2 regions of the Cellulosilyticum sp. I15G10I2 genome follow, and region 1 is predicted to be linked to the other one. Evidence: riboswitches for the same ligand, from Rfam matches in the RefSeq annotation. Region 1 holds a riboswitch; the other holds the start of a gene.
The links. A riboswitch is a leader RNA that binds a small molecule or an ion and turns the genes downstream of it on or off. The one in region 1 is predicted to bind cyclic di-GMP.
Positions count from the first base shown of each region.

Region 1 (5,088 bases):
CGAAGTCATTTTTCTCTGGGGCTGCTAATACAGCATGAACATAGCCTGTTCCTTGTATGACTTCAGTTATACTGTCTATTATCAGCCTATAACCACCAGTTGGCTGCTCTCCAGCCGCTGCGAGTACATACTTCCAATTACCCGCATCTAAAGCGTAAATACCTTCTGTCTTAAAATTATCTTGATGCCATTTTTTTAAAACTTCATTTTCTTGAACTATTTCCGGATCCACTATCTCAAAGTATACTCTTCTTTCAACACCTATCATATCCCCCTCGCTGCTAGATTTAATAATCATTGCGTGTAAGGATTGATTCCAGTCTACTTTGGCTCCTAAAGCTTCTGCAACAAAACGGCCAGGAATAAAAGTTCTTCCCTCCACAATTTTTGCCGGCACCTCGAGCTTTAAAGTCTCCGCTGTTGATGTACCTCCAACACGTCTTATTACCGTTGCAGTATTTTTATTAACAAATAACTCAATATGAATTGCCTCTTTATGAATTGCAACACTCCCCCTCTCTTGCTGCCACTCAACTTTGGCTCCTAAGTTTTCCATAACCCCTCTTAAAGGGATCAATATATTATTATTTTCAATAAACGGTTCTGCATCTATTAACAGCCACCGCCCATTAACTTGAATACCAATGCCCGTATTACTTGGTGCAGCCCATACTGTACCTGATAAAATAAAGATGCAGCACATACCTATTGCAGCACTTTTTCTTAAGTTTAATCTAATCATGATACATTCCTCCTCATTAACCATTCGGATTATTCTATTACATTAAATACCTATCTAATGATTTGAAGTTGATTTAATATCCTTGTTAAGATCGTTCTCTCTTTTTCATCAAAAATAAATTCTAGGCCATATTCATATAAATTTCCATTTACCTCATTCGCCCACACAGGACAGCCATAGAGTTTGATTTCTTTACCTAGGAGCTGTGTTGTAAATTGAAGCACCATATCTCTTTTAACAGGAAATCTTATGTTAGAAATAAAACACAAGCCTCCCGGCCCTATATTTTTAACTAATACTTTGGTATTACCTACCCTTGTTTTTTTTCCTTGAATCTCTAAAATTGTCATATCAGACTGTAATAGCTCAGTAAACTGAATCCTAAAGAACTTGCGTCTTTCTTCATGGGATAAGCCTCGCCTATTCCTGTCACTAGTAGGTCCACACTTCTTCACAGCTAACAGCATCTCAAAATCATTCTGAGAGATCGGTTTGCTAAATAAATAACCCTGTCCCAAATAACAATTCAATTTTCGCAAGTAATCAAGCTGTTCCCATGTCTCAATACCTTCTGCAACTAATTTGATTTTAAGTTCCTTCGCTAAGTTAATCATAGATTTTACAATGATAGTAGTCGTTTCATTTAAAGGAATATCCTTAGTAAATATGCGATCTATTTTCAAAATATCCACCTTAAATCTATTTAAATATTCTAAAGATGCAAAACCTGTTCCAAAATCATCAAGAGCTACCTGTATGCCCAACGCTTGTAATTTCTTGATATTATGAATCACTTGCTCAAAATTGCTATTAAGAACATTCTCTAAAATTTCTACTATTATAAAGCTTGGATCTAATTTAAATTCATCGATTATGACTTTAATATGCTCTACAAAATCTTTTTCATAAAATTGGACACTGGAATAATTAATGGCTATTTTTATAGCTGGAAAACCTCCACTTATCCAGCTTTTATAAGTACGACATACCTCTCTTAATATCCATTTGCCTATATCAACAATAAACCCTGCCTCTTCTGCTATAGCAATAAACTCATCGGATGACACAATCCCCCAAGTTGGATGTTCCCAACGAATCAATGCTTCTGCTGAGGTAATTTCACTTGTTTGCAAGTTAACTTGGGGCTGATAATACACTCTTAGCTGGTTCTTTTGTATCGCTTTACACAAATCATTTCTCAGGGTAAAGTCTTTGTAGTTTTGTATATCCATATCATGAGAATAGAAAGTATACCTATTCTTGCCCTGTTCTTTTGCACGAAGCAGTGCAATGTTGGCATATTTTATAAGCGAATCAGTATCTTGTTCATCATAAATATACGTACTTATACCTACACTCATCGTAACATTTAGTTCATACGTATCTATCTCAAAAGAATGGGAAAATAACTGAATAATGTTTTTAGCAACATTCTCATATGCTGCTATACTCTCTAAATTTGATACAATAACAGCAAACTGATCCCCCGAGTAACGTGCAATAAATGCCTGTTCACCTAAAAAAGCTTTTAACCGCTCTGTTATTTGAACAATTAACTTATCTGCAAGCTGATAACCTACTGCATCATTAATGTATTTGAAACCATCAATATCTAACATCATGATTACAAATGTATAGAAGTTTTTCTTGGCATCCTCACATAAATATTGAATATGTTTTTTAAAATAAGAACGATTAGGGAGGTTTGTTAATTCATCATGGGTTGCAATATGCACCATCTTTTTTTCCATGTTTATTTTTTCTGTAATGTCCTGAACTGTACCATAAACATAAATTAACCTGCCATCCGTATCTCGTATCGCCTCAATTAAATTGTGTAAATTCCTTACGTCACCATCAGGTTTAATAATCCGAAATGCCATACTCGAGAAATATTCCTGTGAGGGGTTCTTTAAACTTTCTTCTAAATTACTTTGTATCATACCTCTGTCGTCTGGATGAATAAAGTTCAGGGCCCCTTCAAAAGTTCCGTCAAATTGCCCGGGCGTTATACCATAAATATGATAGGTTTCATCAGACCAATAGATCTTACCACGAACCACGTCCATTTCCCAGCTGCCCATTTGTGCTAGATGCTGTGCTCTTGCAAGGCTTTTATAACTTTTTTCCAGTTTTTCTTCTAACTGTTTCTTTTCTGTTATATCCTGTAACGTTCCTACAATACTTATAACTTGATCCCCTTCGCCAAATAGAGGTTCCCCCCTAGAAATAACAATTTTTTCTGGTCCATCAGACTGCGGAATACGGTACTCAATTTCATAACTTTTTCCATTTAGACAATCCTTTACTGCATTTTCTACTTTTACTTGATCTTTAGGGTGAATCAATTTGAGAATACTATCATAGTCTTTTTTAAATGCTAATGGTTGAATATTATAGATTCGATACAGCTCCTCTGACCAATAAATCTGATCCTCTATCACATCATATTTCCAACTTCCAACCCCGGCTACTTTTTGTGCTTGATTCAGATTATCCCCAAATGTCTTTAACTCATTCTCTATCAGTTTCTGTTTTGTAATATCCTGTATAATACCAATCATCTTAATGGGGGTATTCTGTTCATCACATAATACTTTCGTTTTTTCATGCACATACTTTTCTATTCCACCCGGCGTCACAATACGATATTCTATATCATATTCTTTGCCTGTTAAAGCACCCTCTGCTGCTTGTTTTACCCTCTGCAGATCATCCCCTTGTATATATAAATAAAAACTCTCAAGTTTACCATCAAAATCTTGGGGCGTACACCCCATAATATCATAAACCTCATCTGTGAAAAAAATCTCATCCTTTTGCAGATCATGGGTCCAGCTTCCAATGTGACAAAGCTGCTGTCCATAAATAACATTCTCTTTTAGCTGGTTAAATTTTGTTTTTACTTCCTGTTTTTCTGTATCATCTAAAAGAACTTTTAATATATCTTTTTTCCACATAGCCATATCGCCCTCTCCTTTAGATGTATTTTATAGCCAGAGTATCCTAAAAAGCAAAAAAGCTGTAGCCTGCAAATAGCCACAACTTTAAATATTAGTAAGTACAACTAATATTACACACTTTGCAACTCAACCATCATAGTTCTTCCACCTTAGACTTGTAGCTTTGCGTCCCTACCTTTCGATAAGTTTGCCTATTTTATCATCATATATTATAAATATTATAATACTTTTATAGTAAATTACAATAACTAAATAACTAAAGTGCCAGTACCTCATTAAAACTAATAGAAAACACTTGACTTAGCCTATACTATAGGGTTTATAGTAAGCTTAATACTGGTTTAAAATTTAAATATATTTAACTTTTATGGTAACTGTGGTATAAGTTAAAATACTCTTATACAAATGAAAGGATGATAATCAATGAAAGCATTATTAATCGGCGGAACAGGCACAATAAGCCTTGCAATTTCTAAATTATTAATTGAACTCGGCTGGGAACTCTACTTACTTAATCGTGCCAATCATTCAGAAGAAATCAAAAATGATAAGGTTAAATTTGTTACTTGTGATATCAATGATGAAGAAAAGGCAGCACAGCTACTTGAGGGACTTGATTTTGATGTTGTAGCAGATTTTATTGCATTTTTGCCTGAGCAATTAGAAAGAGATTATCGCTTGTTTCAAAGCAGAACCAAGCAATTTATTTTTATAAGTTCTGCATCTATTTATCAAAAACCACTTTCTGATTATAGAATCACAGAAGGCACGCCTCTTTCTAATCCGTATTGGGAATACTCCAGAAATAAGATCGCTTGTGAGGATTATCTTATGAAAATGTATCGTGAGAGGGGTTTTCCTATTACTATTATCAGACCAAGCCATACCTATGGTAACCGCTCTATCCCCCTTGGTGTTCAAGGGACCAAGGGAAGCTGGCAAGTTGCGCGGCGTATGTTAGAAGGCAAACCTGTAATTATTCATGGTGATGGTACCTCTTTATGGACAATGACACATAATAGTGATTTCGCCAAAGGCTTTGTGGGGTTAATGGGTAATATACATGCCATTGGAGAAGCTGTACAGATTACCTCCGACGAAACATTAACTTGGAATCAAATTTATCAAGTTGTTGCTGATGCTTTAGGGGTAAAGTTAAATGCCGTTCATATTGCTTCCTCCTTTCTAGATGCTTGCAGCGACCAGGATTATCATGGAGGCCTAATAGGTGATAAGGCCAACTCTGTTGTATTTGATAACAGCAAATTAAAACGCCTCGTCCCAGGTTTTACAGCTGTAACACGTTTCGATCAAGGTATCAAACAAACCGTTAAATACATTTTAGAACATCCAAAATACCAAACCTCAGACCCCGCATTCGAT
Region 1 is NZ_FMMP01000009.1:232,612-237,699, forward strand. It holds gene BN3326_RS09680 (stalk domain-containing protein) at 1-742, opposite strand, end outside; gene BN3326_RS09685 (EAL domain-containing protein) at 793-3,708, opposite strand; cyclic di-GMP riboswitch class I at 3,823-3,907, opposite strand; gene BN3326_RS09690 (SDR family oxidoreductase) at 4,129-5,088, shown strand, end outside.

Region 2 (5,088 bases), on a different contig from region 1:
AAAATAGAAGAAGAGAGCCTATAATTAATGAACCGATAGGAATAATAGCATTCCATATAGAAAGTTTTACGTTACTTTTAGGTACAAGTTCATCAAGTTCATTGCCGATAAGCGGAACGGCACCGTCTTTTATAACTTTACCAGTAAGTCTTGCACGTTTTTCAGCTTGATACATAGGACCGAAGTCTCTAAGTGTTACTACAAGAAAAACAACAAAAAGTAACATTAAAATATTATAGAATCTAAAAGGAATCGTTTCAATAAATACATTAAATGGTGAAATCTCTTGACCTATTTGGCCAAAACCATCTTTTATAACACTTAGTTCATAACCTATCCAAGTGGATACGAACATAATTCCTGCAATAGGTGCAGCTGTTGCATCAATAATGAAGCTTAATTTTTCTCGGGATACATTTTGTTTATCTGTAACAGGTCTCATAATAGGACCAACTATAAGTGAATTAGCATAATCATCAAAGAAGATAAAAAGGCCTAATACCCAGGTGATAAGCTGAGAACTTTTAGCCGTTTTAGCATGTTTTGCAAGGGATTCAGCCACAGCTTTTGCCCCGCCCAGTTTAGATATAAGTGCAATAAGACCACCGATTGTCAGTACTTGAAGGACAATACCGGCATTCCAAGAATCAGCCAGAGACCCAAGTGCTGCATAAGTAAATTTTTCAAAAGCAACATAAATAGATGCGAAAACATTGTTATCATTAAGTGCAAGCATGAATGTTCCTGATAAAACACCAAGGAATAAAGAAGTAATAACATTTTTTGTAATAAAAGCAAGTACAATAGCCGTAAGCGGTGGAATGAGTGTTAAAAAGCCATATTTAAGTGCATTGGCCGCCTTGGCATTTTCTACAGCATCAGAAGCCATAAGTTGTGTGGCTGCTAAAAGGGTGATAAAAAAAATCATTGTGAGAAGTACCTTAAAATTCTTTTTTTTCATAACATAAATCCTCCTTTTTAGTTTTATGTGTATAGAACAAAAAGGATGTGAGATTCATATGTAAATTCACATGGTAGATAGTTCTCCATACAAAATATTGTATGACAGTACTAAATATATTTTATTTAGTACCAGCATAATCCATTTAAGCAATAGGATTATGCTTCGGCAATACTTCCTTTCTATATACGTCACTGTGCTCACCTTGGTATATATACTGATAAGTACCGCACCTCTATCCTTTTAGTCTAACATAATGATATGTTATTCCTATATAATTTATCATGTTATATGCAATACGTCAATTTAAGAACGCTAGATATATCAATAAATAGCAAAATTTTTTGATATTTAATATTTAATTGTTTGCTTGCTTAAAAGTGAAAAAATATGTTATAATTTACCTTATTAAGAAAAAGATAATGTTTTCATATATTTTGGCTTTTTCTGATATAAAAAGAAAGATTTTTAGATTTTATTTAATGCAATATATAATCGGAAAAAAGTTGGAAGCAATGAAGAATTCTCTGTAGATGGGCACCTGGAGAATTGGAGCTTATGGTGCAACCGGCCAACAATTAGTCTACTAATTGTTGGTTTTTTTTATCTAAAAATCGCGCTAAAGTTTACATAAAAATGACGCTGCATAAGTATATTGCCAACTTATAGGGGTGTATGGTGAAGATTATAAATCAAAAAATGGATAGGTCATAATAAAGAAAGTATAAAATTTTTGTAGAAATTTAGATGAAAATGTTAAAGATGGTTAATTTTTCTAAAAGTCTTGGTAAAATGATTAAAATCGCTTATAATAAAATTAAAAATATACAAAGTATGTATCAAAATATAAAAAATAGTGATTTAAATGTTAAGAATGAGTGAATAATGCTAAAAGTAAGTAAGATAGAGTGTAAGGAGATGCCTATGAAGAAGGTAGAGAGAAAAAGATTAGGTGATTTGCTTTATGAAACGGGTATGATTACAAAAGAGCAATTAGACTGGGGGATTGAAGAACAGCATCGTACCAATAAAAAAATAGGTGAGATATTAGTTGAGAAGGGAATTATTACTGATAAGGACATATTAGGGGCGTTAGAGTTTCAGCTAGGCATTCCGCATATGGATTTAGAAAAATATACAATAGATTATAACATTGCATCTAAAGTACCTGAAGGTGTTGCAAGGAGATATACTGTTATTGCAGTAGGGCTAGATGGCACCAAACTAAAAGTTGCAATGAAAGACCCTCTGGATATGTTTGCGCTTGATGACCTGAAGCTTTCGACTAAAATGGAGATAATACCGCTGCTTGCTCTAGCCCATGAGATCGAAAATCTTATTAACCAAACCTATACTTCTGCTAAGACTAAAAATATTGTATTTGAGGCAGAGAGGCAGCTACAAGAAGAAGGCCATAAACAAATTTTAGAGGAAGTAGATGAAAATGCAGAAAATGCACCTATGATTCAATTAGTGAATAATTTTCTGCAAAGAGCGATTTTAAAGGGGGCATCAGATTTGCATGTTGAACCCTTTGAACATTACGTACGTATTCGGTATAGAGTTGATGGGCAGCTCCATGAAATGGAACGCGTAAAGAAAGAAATGCTTAATGCCATCACAACAAGAATTAAAATTTTGTCCAGTCTAGATATTGCTGAGAGAAGACTGCCACAAGATGGCAGAATGTCAAAATACTCTAATGGACAGCAAGTAGATCTGCGTGTAAGTGTTTTACCTACTGTTTACGGAGAAAAAACAGTTATTCGTTTTATTTACCGCAATGGAACTAACTTAGGATTACAAGATCTTGGTTTCCATCCAGAAGATTTTGAAAAGATTAAAAATCTGCTTAAAAATCCACATGGTATTATTTTGGTTACAGGACCCACAGGAAGTGGTAAATCTACGACGCTTTCAGCAGCACTTAAAGAACTCAATCATGATCATATTAATATAGTGACAGTAGAAGATCCAGTTGAAAATATGATAGAAGGTATCAATCAAGTAGCTGTAAACACTAAAATAGGGTTAACCTTTGCAAGCTGTTTAAGATCTATATTAAGACAAGATCCAGATATAATCATGGTAGGAGAAATGAGAGATAGTGAAACAAGCAGTATTGCTATAAGAGCAGCGGTAACGGGACATCTTGTACTTAGCACACTGCATACTAATGATGCAGCAAGTTCTATTGCGAGGCTTATTGATATGGGTACCGAACCCTTTATGGTAGGGGCAGCTGTAAAAGGCGTGGTTTCTCAGCGTTTAGTTAGAAAGGTCTGCCCAAACTGCAAGACAAAACACACTGTAACACCTACAGAAGAGCTCATTTATAAAATTAAAGCGGGTACGCTAGTTTATAAACCTAGAGGATGCAGTGTTTGCAGCCATACAGGCTATAAGGGCAGGATTGCCGTACATGAAGTATTAGTTTTAGATAATATGCTTCAAGAGGCCATAGCAGCCGGAAGTTTAACTACGGATGAGATTAAAGAGAAAGCCGTTGAAAGAGGCATGCGTACCTTGTGGGATAATGCTTATTATAATGTTTTCCGTGGACATACTACGATGGAAGAAATGCTAAGAATAGCTTATGAACAGTAGAGGGTTAGGAGATAAATGATGAATATAGATGCCTTATTAGAAATCGTTAATGATAGAGGTGCGTCTGACCTTCATATTACAACAGGTATTCCACCCACGCTAAGGATCAATGGCAATCTTATGCGTTTGGATATGCCGGCTCTTGGGCCAAAAGAGTCTAAAGAACTTATAGAACAGTTGTTGATGAAGGATGAAAGTATCTGTAAAAAATTTGAGGAACGGGGAGAAGTAGATTTTTCTTACGCTATTCCTCAGATTGGAAGATTCAGAGTCAATGTTTTTAAGCAAAGAGGTACTTATGCTGCAGCCCTAAGGGCAGTAGGTATTAATATTCCATCTATGGAACAACTAGGACTACCTAGACATATTTTAGAAACACTTTCTAATAATACGAGGGGGTTGGTCCTTGTAACTGGACCTACAGGCAGTGGTAAGTCAACAACGCTTGCAACGATGATTAATTATATTAATGAAAAAAGAAAAGGGCATATTTTAACGCTCGAAGATCCTATTGAATATTTGCATAAGCATAAAAATAGTATTGTGAATCAAAGAGAAATTGGTATAGATAGTAAGAATTACTCAGAAGCTTTGCGGGCTGCCTTAAGAGAAGATCCAGATGTTATTTTAGTCGGTGAGATGCGGGATCAGGAAACAATCGCCACAGCTATTACGGCAGCAGAAACGGGACATCTTGTACTAAGTACGCTCCATACGATAGGGGCGCCACAGACTATAGATAGGATTATAGACGTTTTTCCGCCACATCAGCAGCAGCAGATTAAAGTTCAGCTTTCTAATATTTTAAAAGGGGTTATTTCACAGCAGCTTATTCCCCGTACAGATGTAAAAGGCAGATGTATAGCACTTGAAATTATGGTCGGTAATCCTGCTATTAGCAATATGATAAGAGAGGGTAAAACACATCAGATTTATTCTCAGATTCAGACAGGCGGATTAAATGGCATGGTGACTATGGATAGTTCTATTGTGAAGCTTTATCGTGAAGGAAAGATTTCTCTAGAGATTGCGATGAATCATGCGCAGATTAAAGAGGAGTTTAAACGGTTGGTGGATCGCTTTTAAAAAGTTGGATTAGGTCCGCAGGAGAATTTTAGGGTTCTCCAGTTGCTCACTTGCGTATTTTTAAAAATCTAAGCACTTTCTTCAAATGAACGGTCGAAACTCGCGACTTATCCCAAGGGATAAGTGCCGCTCAAACAGTCTCCCTAAGAACCATTTGAATAAACTGCTAAGATTTTCTTAACAAAATACTTCAGAGGCAACTGCCGAACCCTAAAATCTCCCCTGCTAGTCATTGACAATGGTAAGGTTATCGCATTTTAAAAGCGATAGTAGGGACTTATATTTTTGATAAATCATATAAAGTGTATAAAGAGCAAAAAGCAAAATATAAAAAGTTTAACTTGATGGAGCTTATAATTAGAGCGAAATTTACATAATAAAAGAGTATAGAGGAAGGGAGGGCTAGCTTGGAAACTTATTTATATAAGGCTAAG
Region 2 is NZ_FMMP01000006.1:1,273,676-1,278,763, reverse strand. It holds gene BN3326_RS06210 (Na+/H+ antiporter NhaC family protein) at 1-961, opposite strand, end outside; lysine riboswitch at 1,032-1,207, opposite strand; cyclic di-GMP riboswitch class II at 1,461-1,543, shown strand; gene BN3326_RS06205 (GspE/PulE family protein) at 1,886-3,568, shown strand; gene BN3326_RS06200 (type IV pilus twitching motility protein PilT) at 3,587-4,654, shown strand; gene BN3326_RS06195 (type II secretion system F family protein) at 5,062-5,088, shown strand, end outside.
Region 2: it holds a riboswitch for cyclic di-GMP, as region 1 does, so the genes downstream of both, BN3326_RS06205 (GspE/PulE family protein) here and BN3326_RS09685 (EAL domain-containing protein) in region 1, are expected to answer to the same signal.